4 regions of the Synechococcus sp. W55.2 genome follow, and region 4 is predicted to be linked to each of the others. Evidence: predicted binding sites of a transcription regulator. Region 4 holds the regulator's gene; each other region holds the start of a gene.
What was found. The regulator NtcA, encoded in region 4, controls nitrogen genes in cyanobacteria. The targets are predictions, from matches to a motif close to GTANCNNNNGNTAC.
Positions count from the first base shown of each region.

Region 1: a site for NtcA is predicted at 1,066-1,079, ahead of NW828_RS01285 (cob(I)yrinic acid a,c-diamide adenosyltransferase). Genes of this name have one in related genera too.
Region 2: a site for NtcA is predicted at 1,102-1,115, ahead of NW828_RS12425 (ferredoxin--nitrite reductase). Genes of this name have one in related genera too.
Region 3: a site for NtcA is predicted at 1,546-1,559, ahead of glnA (type I glutamate--ammonia ligase). Genes of this name have one in related genera too.

Region 1 covers NZ_JANSHM010000003.1:28,576-30,778, forward strand. Annotated here, with positions in the region: gene NW828_RS01280 (phosphodiester glycosidase family protein) at 1-189, shown strand, start outside; gene NW828_RS01285 (cob(I)yrinic acid a,c-diamide adenosyltransferase) at 1,264-1,971, shown strand; gene dcd (dCTP deaminase) at 2,095-2,203, shown strand, end outside.
Region 2 covers NZ_JANSHM010000078.1:616-2,818, reverse strand. Annotated here, with positions in the region: gene NW828_RS12425 (ferredoxin--nitrite reductase) at 1-1,044, opposite strand, end outside; gene NW828_RS12420 (CAP domain-containing protein) at 1,237-2,203, opposite strand, start outside.
Region 3 covers NZ_JANSHM010000018.1:14,709-16,911, reverse strand. Annotated here, with positions in the region: gene glnA (type I glutamate--ammonia ligase) at 1-1,404, opposite strand, end outside; gene trxB (thioredoxin-disulfide reductase) at 1,870-2,203, shown strand, end outside.
Region 4 covers NZ_JANSHM010000002.1:70,757-72,959, forward strand. Annotated here, with positions in the region: gene NW828_RS01025 (M61 family metallopeptidase) at 1-644, opposite strand, end outside; gene ntcA (global nitrogen regulator NtcA) at 918-1,592, shown strand; gene eno (phosphopyruvate hydratase) at 1,831-2,203, shown strand, end outside.

The DNA of each region.
Region 1 (2,203 bases), on a different contig from region 4:
TGTCGCCATGCCTTGAACTTGGATGGGGGCAATGCATCCACCTTGGTGCTGGGGGGAGAAGCCGTCAATTTGGAACACCGACACCCAGAAGCCAGCCCACCCAACAGTGAGACGGATCCCAGTCCCTCCCGGCGGCGCACACCCCGAGTTCACAATGGCCTAGGGTTTTTCCCAAGCCCAAGTCGGTGACAGAAAACTTTTGTGCCGGCGGGATGGAGTCTTTTCCCTTTGATCCAGGGATCGAGGGTGGGATCCCCGGACTTTCTGGCTGATTGGATGAGGGGTCAAGTATTCTCCAGGATTGGATCTACCTTCTCAACAAAAATCTCTCCTCGCCAGAGGAAGGACTCGGCTTTGATTGCGCAATGGGATCCCGGCAATCTCAGCACCCAAAGCCCCAGAGCTTTTTCAGGTCAATTTTAAGTGGGATCCAAACTGAACGCCCAATGCTCATTTCTCATAACAGAAATAGAGATTAAATTAAGTAGAAAACATTGGCCTTGAGACCGGTAAGAAAAATGATCAAAGAGGCGATCTCTTGAAGAAGACGACCTCAGAGTATAAAAGGCACGCAATTCTTTACGCTTCTGCTAAATCAGATTCTGGTTTTCAAAAAAGTATTGTCAATAATCCATTTTTTGACGAAGATGATTGACGAATTTATATTTCTTCACTCTCGAGGTTAGAAATTAACTCCTTGGACTTTTGGTTACAATTCTCTCTACTACGAATGTTCGCTAATGTGTAGGCCTACCCGGCTCCCGACCAAATGTATAGTTATTTTAAAAATGACTATCTCTCCTGGTGGACAAGGCTTTTGCGGTAGGTTGACCCTTGCTCCTCTCTCGTGGGTGGGCTGCTGGTACTGGCATTCCTGTTTGTGAGAGTTAATCTTATTTGGAAGAAATTGATCTTTTTCTCAAATTTTTATAGAGCACCTCTATACTCAAGTGAGATAGCCCTGCACACAAGCTTCTGGGCTAGGCCTGAAATTTTATTGAGATCCCCTGTCAAAGCTTTTCAGGTATTGCCTCTTGTGCCGAAAAGCTAGGATGGGCAAGGATTGTATTTTCTATTACTCTATTGGGGATGATTTGTATGCCAGCTAGAAGCAGAACCGACTCATTGACGGATACGCACAGGTGGTGTTTCATGGAATCCATAGCCGACGCTCTCCACCACTTGTAGGCCCTATAACCTAGGGCCGTGTTCTCTAGCCTGCTCGCGAGATAGAACGTGGTTTGCACTGCTTCTCCAAATCCTATGCCTTCCTCCAAGGATGCCGCTCCTGTAGCCCGCGCCAAACAGCCTGCGCCTCAAGCCAGCCCTGCTGCCGGCGAGCTTTTCCTTCAGCAGAATGGATCCCTCTCCGCCCAGTTGGTTCCCCAGGGATCCCTGCAGCTTTACACCCACCCCAGCCGGGGCATGTTTACGCCCGTCATGGCTCAGGCGATGCGCTTGGCAGGCCAGGGAACGCGGGTGCTGATCGTGCAATTTCTCAAGGGTGGGATCAATCAGGGGCCCGAAAATCGTCTCTCCCTGGGCAGATCCTTGGAGTGGGTTCGTTGTCGCCTGCACCGCTGCATCGATACACCTCACCTAGAGCCTGAGGAGCGGGTGGCATTGGATGAGCTGTGGCAATTCACCCAGGAGGCTGTCAGGAGTGGCCGCTATGACTTGGTGGTGTTGGATGAGCTGAGCTTGGCTGTGAAGTTGGGCCTGATCTCAGAAGCTGAAGTGCTGAGCTTAATCGACCAACGCCCCATCTCCATGGACATGGTGATCACCGGGCCGGAGATGCCGGATTCGTTTCTGGAGCGGGCGGACTTGATCACGCAGCTGCGCCTACGTGGCATCCCAGGCCCAGGGCTCCGCACTGCCGATGGGAATGTTGCCTGCTCTCTGGATCCCCCTCAATTCAACGGCACAAGTGCTATGCCTACAGCAGCCCATGTTGCTCCGCACCGCTAGCGCAAACAGTTTCCGCTCCGAAAGACCTAGGCAACACGGGTCGCGTCAGGGGGGCGGAGTCCCAATAAGACTGGAGCTTGTCCACCAGATGTGCCCTCACTCTCCAGGAAGCCGGCTGTAGCCATGTTGAAAAACGACCGCTGGATCTGTGAGCAAGCGCGGCGAGGGATGATTGAGCCCTTCTGTCCTGAGCTGGTGCGCGCTGTTGAGTCTCGGCCTGTTTTGAGTTACG
Region 2 (2,203 bases), on a different contig from region 4:
CTCCACTGTCAGCCGCAGCTCCCCGGAGCCGTACACCTCCGCCAAGCGGGCCAGCTCCATCATCTCCAGGGCGTTGAGCCGCCCCACCGGCACATGCAGGCCGACAAAGTTGAGGCCCGGCTGCTTCTGGGCATGCACCCCCAGCAGATCCCGCTTGTGCCAGACCACCTCATCTTTTTCCGCTGCCCTGAGCAGAGGGTGGCCTATCTGGCGCTCCACAGCCGCCCGGAACTTCTCTAGGCCCCACTCGTCAATGAGCCACATCAGCCGTGCCTTTTGCCGGTTGGCCCGCAGGCCGTGATCCCGGTAGACCAGCAGCACCGCCTCACACAGGGGAACTACATCCCGGGGATCCACCCAGACATCTAGGCCAATTGCCTCGGCGCAGCGGCGAGCAGAGAAAAAGCCGCCCACCAGGACGTTGAAGCCCAGGCGGCCATTTTTGAAGGCGGGCACAAAGGCCAGGTCGTTGATCTCCGCATGCACGGAGTTGTCACGACAACCGCAGATGGCGATGTTGAACTTGCGCGGCAGGTTGCTGAAGGAAGGGTTGCCCTCGCCGTTGTTGGTAACCATGTCCTGCACCTTGCGAGTGAGGCCGCGCACGTCGATCAGCTCGTCCGGGTCAATACCGGCCAGCGGGGATCCCGTGATGTTGCGCACGTTGTCCATGCCCGACTGGATGCTGGTCAGGCCTACCTCTTTCAGGTAGCCCAGGATCTGGGGCATTTCCTCGATGGGGATGCCCCGCAGTTGCAGGTTCTGCCGGGTGGTGATGTCGGCTACGCCCTGTTCTCCATAGGGGTGGATGATTGCGCCCAACATCCGCATTTGGCCGCTGGTTAGGATCCCATTGGGCAGGCGCAGCCGCAGCATGAACTGACCTGGGGTGCGCTTGCGAAAGAAGATCCCCAGCCACTTGAGGCGGTGATCCCGGTCGTCTTCAGGAATGTTCTCCCAACCCATCCGGGCAAAAGCCTCCAGCTCGGCCTTGACCGCCAGCCCATCCTTTTCGCTTTTGAGGCGTTCAAATTGGTTCGCCATGATCGCTGCCGTGGGGTGAACACTAGCTACCCTAGCGATGACGAACCGTTAACTTTGGTATTGGCAGTTACACTTTGTAACAGGTTATGCAGTTTTGTCATTCTTGAATTGCGCTTTATGCATAAAGTCAGGCTTCCAGGAGCAGCAGACCCCTCTTTCCCCTTTGGGAAAGGGGCTGGGGGTGAGGAAAAGCTAGTTGAGAGGGTTGAAAGAGTTGAAAGGCTCCATCTGCCAGAGCAGACGGGGCGGGATCCCCAGCCCTTCGGTGAGGGGTGCGGGCCGTTGGGAAGTTTGGGGATCGCAGTCGTAGAGAGCGGTGGTGTAGCGGTAGCTGCGGGGGGGGCCACCGTTGAGGCGAATGCCGCTAATTTCAAAGGTGTAGTTGCGATTGGGCTGGATCGAACCCACGGAGTAGGTCAAAGTTTCCAGGCCAAAGGCGGGATCCCCCACGCGGAGATCTCCAACAGGCACCGGCTCGCCGCTGAGGGCATCGGTGATGCGGACTTGGGCTTGGCTGAGATCAGCCTTGCCGCCACGGCTGGGCACCGAGAAAGACCAGCGGTAGGCAGACAGGGGCTGGCCGGAAAACCCTTCTAGGCGGTAGAGGTAGCCGTCTTTCTCCGGGAAGGCGATGAACTCTGGATCTGGCACCGACTCGTCAAAACCGAAGATCCAGTTGGCGTTGGCCTGGGTCACCCGTCCAGCCCGTGGGTCAAAGACAATGCCGTAGGCCCCCTGGGCGTACTGAGGATACAGGTTCCAGCGGCGATGCCCCACATCCACAAAGTTTTCTCGACCTGGCTCGGCAAAATAGATGTCCACCTGCCGCGCCAACACCCGGCCTGGATCGGGGCCGTTCAGCTCTAGGATGGGCCCAACCGCCAGGTTGCTGAAGCGGGATCCCGCCTCCCCAGCAGGGGTAAAGCAGCGCCAAGAAGGGGGCGGCTGGTGGCTGAGAGTACCATTGGCTACCTGCATCAAGGCCGCTTGCTGGGAGGCTTCTAGGAACTGAGGATTGAGCTTCACCGGCGGTAACTGGTGCAACAGCCGTAGAAAATTCAGCCGATCCATCATCTTTTGGGCTGCTGCAGGCGTAAGGCGACCGGGGTTGCAGGTAGCAACCTGGGGCTGTTCGGCGTAAATAGGCCCCGTGAAGCTG
Region 3 (2,203 bases), on a different contig from region 4:
GAACTCGTAGGGGTGAGGCCGCAGATTCATGGGGTTGATCTCGTTGTCGATCTTGTACTCGATATAGGTCTGGATCAGATCCTCAGTAAAGACACCGCCCTCTAGCAAGAAGGCATGATCCTTCTGCAGGTTTTCCAGGGCATCCAGCAGGGATCCAGGCGTGGAAGGGATCTTGGCCAGCTCTTCCGGCTCCAGATCGTAGATATCTTTGTCCAAGGGCTCGCCGGGATGGATCTTATTCTTGATCCCGTCCAGGCCAGCCATCAGCATGGCCGAAAAGGCGATGTAGGGGTTGCAGGTGGCATCCGGGCAGCGGAACTCCAGACGCTTGGCCTTGGGATTGTTGCCGGTCACCGGAATGCGAATGGCAGCGGAACGGTTGCCCTGGGAGTAAGCCAGGTTCACCGGCGCCTCGAAGCCGGGCACCAAGCGCTTGTAGGAGTTGGTGGTGGGGTTGGTGAAGGCCAGGATTGCCGGGGCATGCTTGAGCAGGCCACCGATGTAGTAGAGAGCTGTCTCGCTCAGGTTGGCATAGGTGCCTTCGCTGTAGAACAGGGGCTGGCCATCCTTCCAGAGGGACTGGTGGGTGTGCATGCCAGTGCCGTTGTCGTTAAATAGGGGCTTGGGCATGAAGGTGACGGTTTTGCCGTGCTTGCGGGCCACGTTCCGGATCACGTATTTGTAAACCATCATGTAGTCGGCAGCCGTGATCAGATCGGCAAAGCGATAGCCCAACTCCCCTTGCCCGCCGGTAGCCACCTCGTGGTGATGCTTCTCGATGGGCACCCCCAACTTGCCCATGGTCAGCAGCATCTCGGTGCGGATGTTTTGATGGGCATCGGTGGGCGGGGCCGGGAAATAGCCCTCTTTGTAGCGAGGCTTGTAGCCCAGGTTGCCACCTTTCTCCTCGCGGCCCGAGTTCCAGCGACCTTCGATGGAATCCACGAAGTAGTAGGCCGAGTTTTGGGTTTGGTCGAAGCGAACATCCTCAAAAATGAAAAACTCCGCTTCCGGCCCGAAGTAAGCCGTATCGGCAATGCCCGTCGATTGCAGATATGCAACGGCACGGGCGGCAAGGCTGCGGGGACAGCGGCTATAGGGCTGGCCAGTGCGCGGCTCAACAATGCTGCAAGTTATGCTGAGGGTGGGCACCTCCAGAAAGGGATCGATCCAAGCCGTTTTGGGATCCGGCACCATGTACATGTCCGACTCGTTGATCGCTTTCCAGCCCCGGATACTGGATCCGTCAAAGGGAAGCCCCTCGGTGAAGGTTTCTTCCTTGATCATCGAGGTGTGGAAGGAAACATGCTGCCAGGTGCCAAAGATATCCACAAACTTGAGATCCACTATCTGGACGTTGTTGTCCTGGATCATCTGAAGCACTTCTTGGGGCGTGGATGCCATTACTCTCTCCTGATTGGGTTGCGGTTAAGACTGGGGGAACTGTGGCTGAAACAAATGGGATCCCAGCAGGTGATCCCCACGCTTCGACCCAGACAGGCCAAAAACGCTCACTCATCCTAGAAAGGCCAACACGGGTATTTTGTAGTTTCTGATACAAAATTCATTTGAGCTCCGCTTTCTGACCAAGACCAAATTGCTGGCCATCTCAGACACCTCTTTTCCTTCTGGCTTGGGTCAACCGGGATTGGGTGTTGGGGATCCAAAACTTGGGCAATGGCCGCCACCCTGCCAACCTCTGGGCAGAGATAACCCTATGGGATGGGCAAAAAAGGCCCCAATGGCCTGAGGCGAGCGAAAATGAGGCTAATAGGCCTCGGCCTCGACCGGTTCGCCAAGGGGTGTTAAGCTAAAGCGTAGTCGTTATGAGTTTGGCTTTTATTCCCATTGCAGAAGGAGAGACATCGGATGACAGAGCAAAGTCGGGTTGAGAATGTGGTGATTATCGGCTCCGGCCCTGCTGGGTTTACAGCAGCCATTTACGCTGGGCGTGCCAACCTGAAGCCGGTTGTGTTTGAGGGGTTCCAGGCGGGCGGGATCCCGGGCGGGCAACTGATGACCACCACCGAGGTGGAGAACTTTCCGGGCTTTCCCGAGGGCATCACCGGCCCCCAACTGATGAAGAACATGCGGGCTCAAGCGCAGCGGTGGGGGGCAGAACTTTACACCGAAGATGTCACCTTTGTGGATTTAAGCCAGCGGCCTTTTGTCGTCCGTTCTGACGAGCGGGAATTGCGCACCC
Region 4 (2,203 bases):
AGAGTGCCCGACCCCCAAACCACAAGGTAATGCGGGATCCCTTCCACCTCAAACGATTGCATCCGATGCAGGCCCACCTCCACCGGGCTATCCACCAGCTCGTCGTAGTCTTCCGCCACAAAAGACTGGCCGGAAGTGGGATCCTCAGAAGGAGAGGTCAAGGGCCGCAAACTGGTGGCGATGTGCCAATCGGGCTGGGGGGGGATCACCGTCAAGGTGTAAGGTTCCCGCTCGCGACCGGGCACGTAGAGAAACAGCGCTGCCCCGTTGAAATAGGCGTGGGTCAAATCCAGATGGTTTGTGCGCACCGTCAGCTCATAGGCATAGACCCGGTAGCACACCTTCACAGCAGAAGAACCCGGCGGATCGATTTGCCAGGTGTTCTTGTCCACCTTCCGCCAGTCCAAAGGGATCCCCTGCTCAGTTGCCGCCTGAAACTCCTGCACATGACGGGCATATTCCCGCACCAGGTAGGATCCCGGCGTCCACACCGGCAGTCGCAGCCGCAAAGGCACCTCTGGATCCACCTCTTGGATCTGCAGTTCCACCTCCAGCAGGTGATTGGCCGGATCCGGCATCCGCACTGTGAAATGCTGGCGGCTCAGTTGAGAAGGTGCAGCACCAGTAACCTCCGGGATCCCCATAGAACCCACCCTACCCTCTACTGCCAAGGGCTGGCGCAGCCCCCAGCGGCAATGGCTCCTATCCTAACCTCTGCCTTTGGCTGGAGAGCAGCAACGAGACTTAAAAATGTAGCGCGTGCTACAAAGATACCTAGGCAGAACCTTCTACTTTAGGGTAAATCTTGGTATCCTCGTAGATTCTGAAGTCAATGGGTTGCAACCTAGCCTAATGCTTCTAGATTGATCTTAGTAGGTTGATCTTAGGTATAAACTGACCTTAAAAGGTTGATGAGTATGGCGGTGGCCGTAGCGGAAAAATCTCTGATCACAGCCTTCAAGCAATTGGGAGGCCCTCACCATCCTCCGGTTATCGAAACGTTCGAGCGCGGGAAGACCATTTTTTTTCCAGGGGATCCGGCGGAGCGGGTTTACTTTTTGGTAAAGGGAGCCGTTAAGCTCTCGCGGGTCTACGAAATGGGAGAGGAAATCACCGTTGCCCTCCTGCGCGAAAACAGCATCTTCGGCGTGCTCTCCTTTATCACGGGACAGCGCTCCGACCGCTTTTATCACTCGGTGGCTTTTACACCTACCGAGTTACTCTCTCTACCGATCGAGCAGGTGGAGAAATCCCTACAGGAGAACGCCGAACTGGCCATGTTGCTGGTTAAAAGCCTGTCGTCCCGCATTTTGCAAACGGAGATGATGATCGAGACGCTGGCTCATCGCGACATGGGATCCCGTCTGGTCAGCTTTTTGTTGATCCTCTGTCGCGATTTCGGGGTGCCTGGCCCAGATGGGGTCACCATCGATCTCAAGCTGTCTCACCAGGCCATTGCCGAGGCCATTGGCTCAACCCGCGTCACCATCACCCGCCTGTTGGGAGAGCTGCGCAAGAAGAAGTACATCTCCATTCACAAGAAGAAGATCACCGTACACGACCCGATGCGGCTGAGCCATCGCTTTGCCTAGAAGGAAGAGGAGAACACTTCCTGAGCAGCACCTTGCCCAGGCAAACCCCGCTCGACGGCTGGTTGAAGCTCTGGCCGGCCTATGTTCAATCTACTGCTGCAGCCTTGAAGAATCTCTGTGCCCGAAGGACAGACTTAAAGTTTTCTGGAAGCTGACCGGATCGCGGGCAAGAATCCACTAGTCTATGGGGGGATCTGGCTTTGGCCAGAGCTATCTAGCCAATTGCTGAGGTGTAACTGTGGAAACAGCCATCGAGTGGATTACCGCCCATGAGATCCTCGACTCGCGAGGGCGTCCCACCCTAGAAGCCCTGGTGGGTCTAGCCAATGGAGCAACGGGCTTGGCGCAGGTTCCCAGCGGTGCCTCGACCGGTACCTTCGAGGCCCATGAGCTGCGGGACGGGGATCCCAAACGCTACGGCGGTAAGGGTGTGCTGAGGGCGGTGGAAAACATCCTTGGCCCCATCCAGTCGGAGCTGCAGGGAGAAGATGCCCTCAACCAAGCCCGTATTGACCAGTTGCTGATCGACCTGGACGGCACCCCCAACAAGTCCCGCCTGGGGGCCAACGCTATTTTGGCAGTTTCTCTGGCGACAGCCAAAGCGGCTGCGG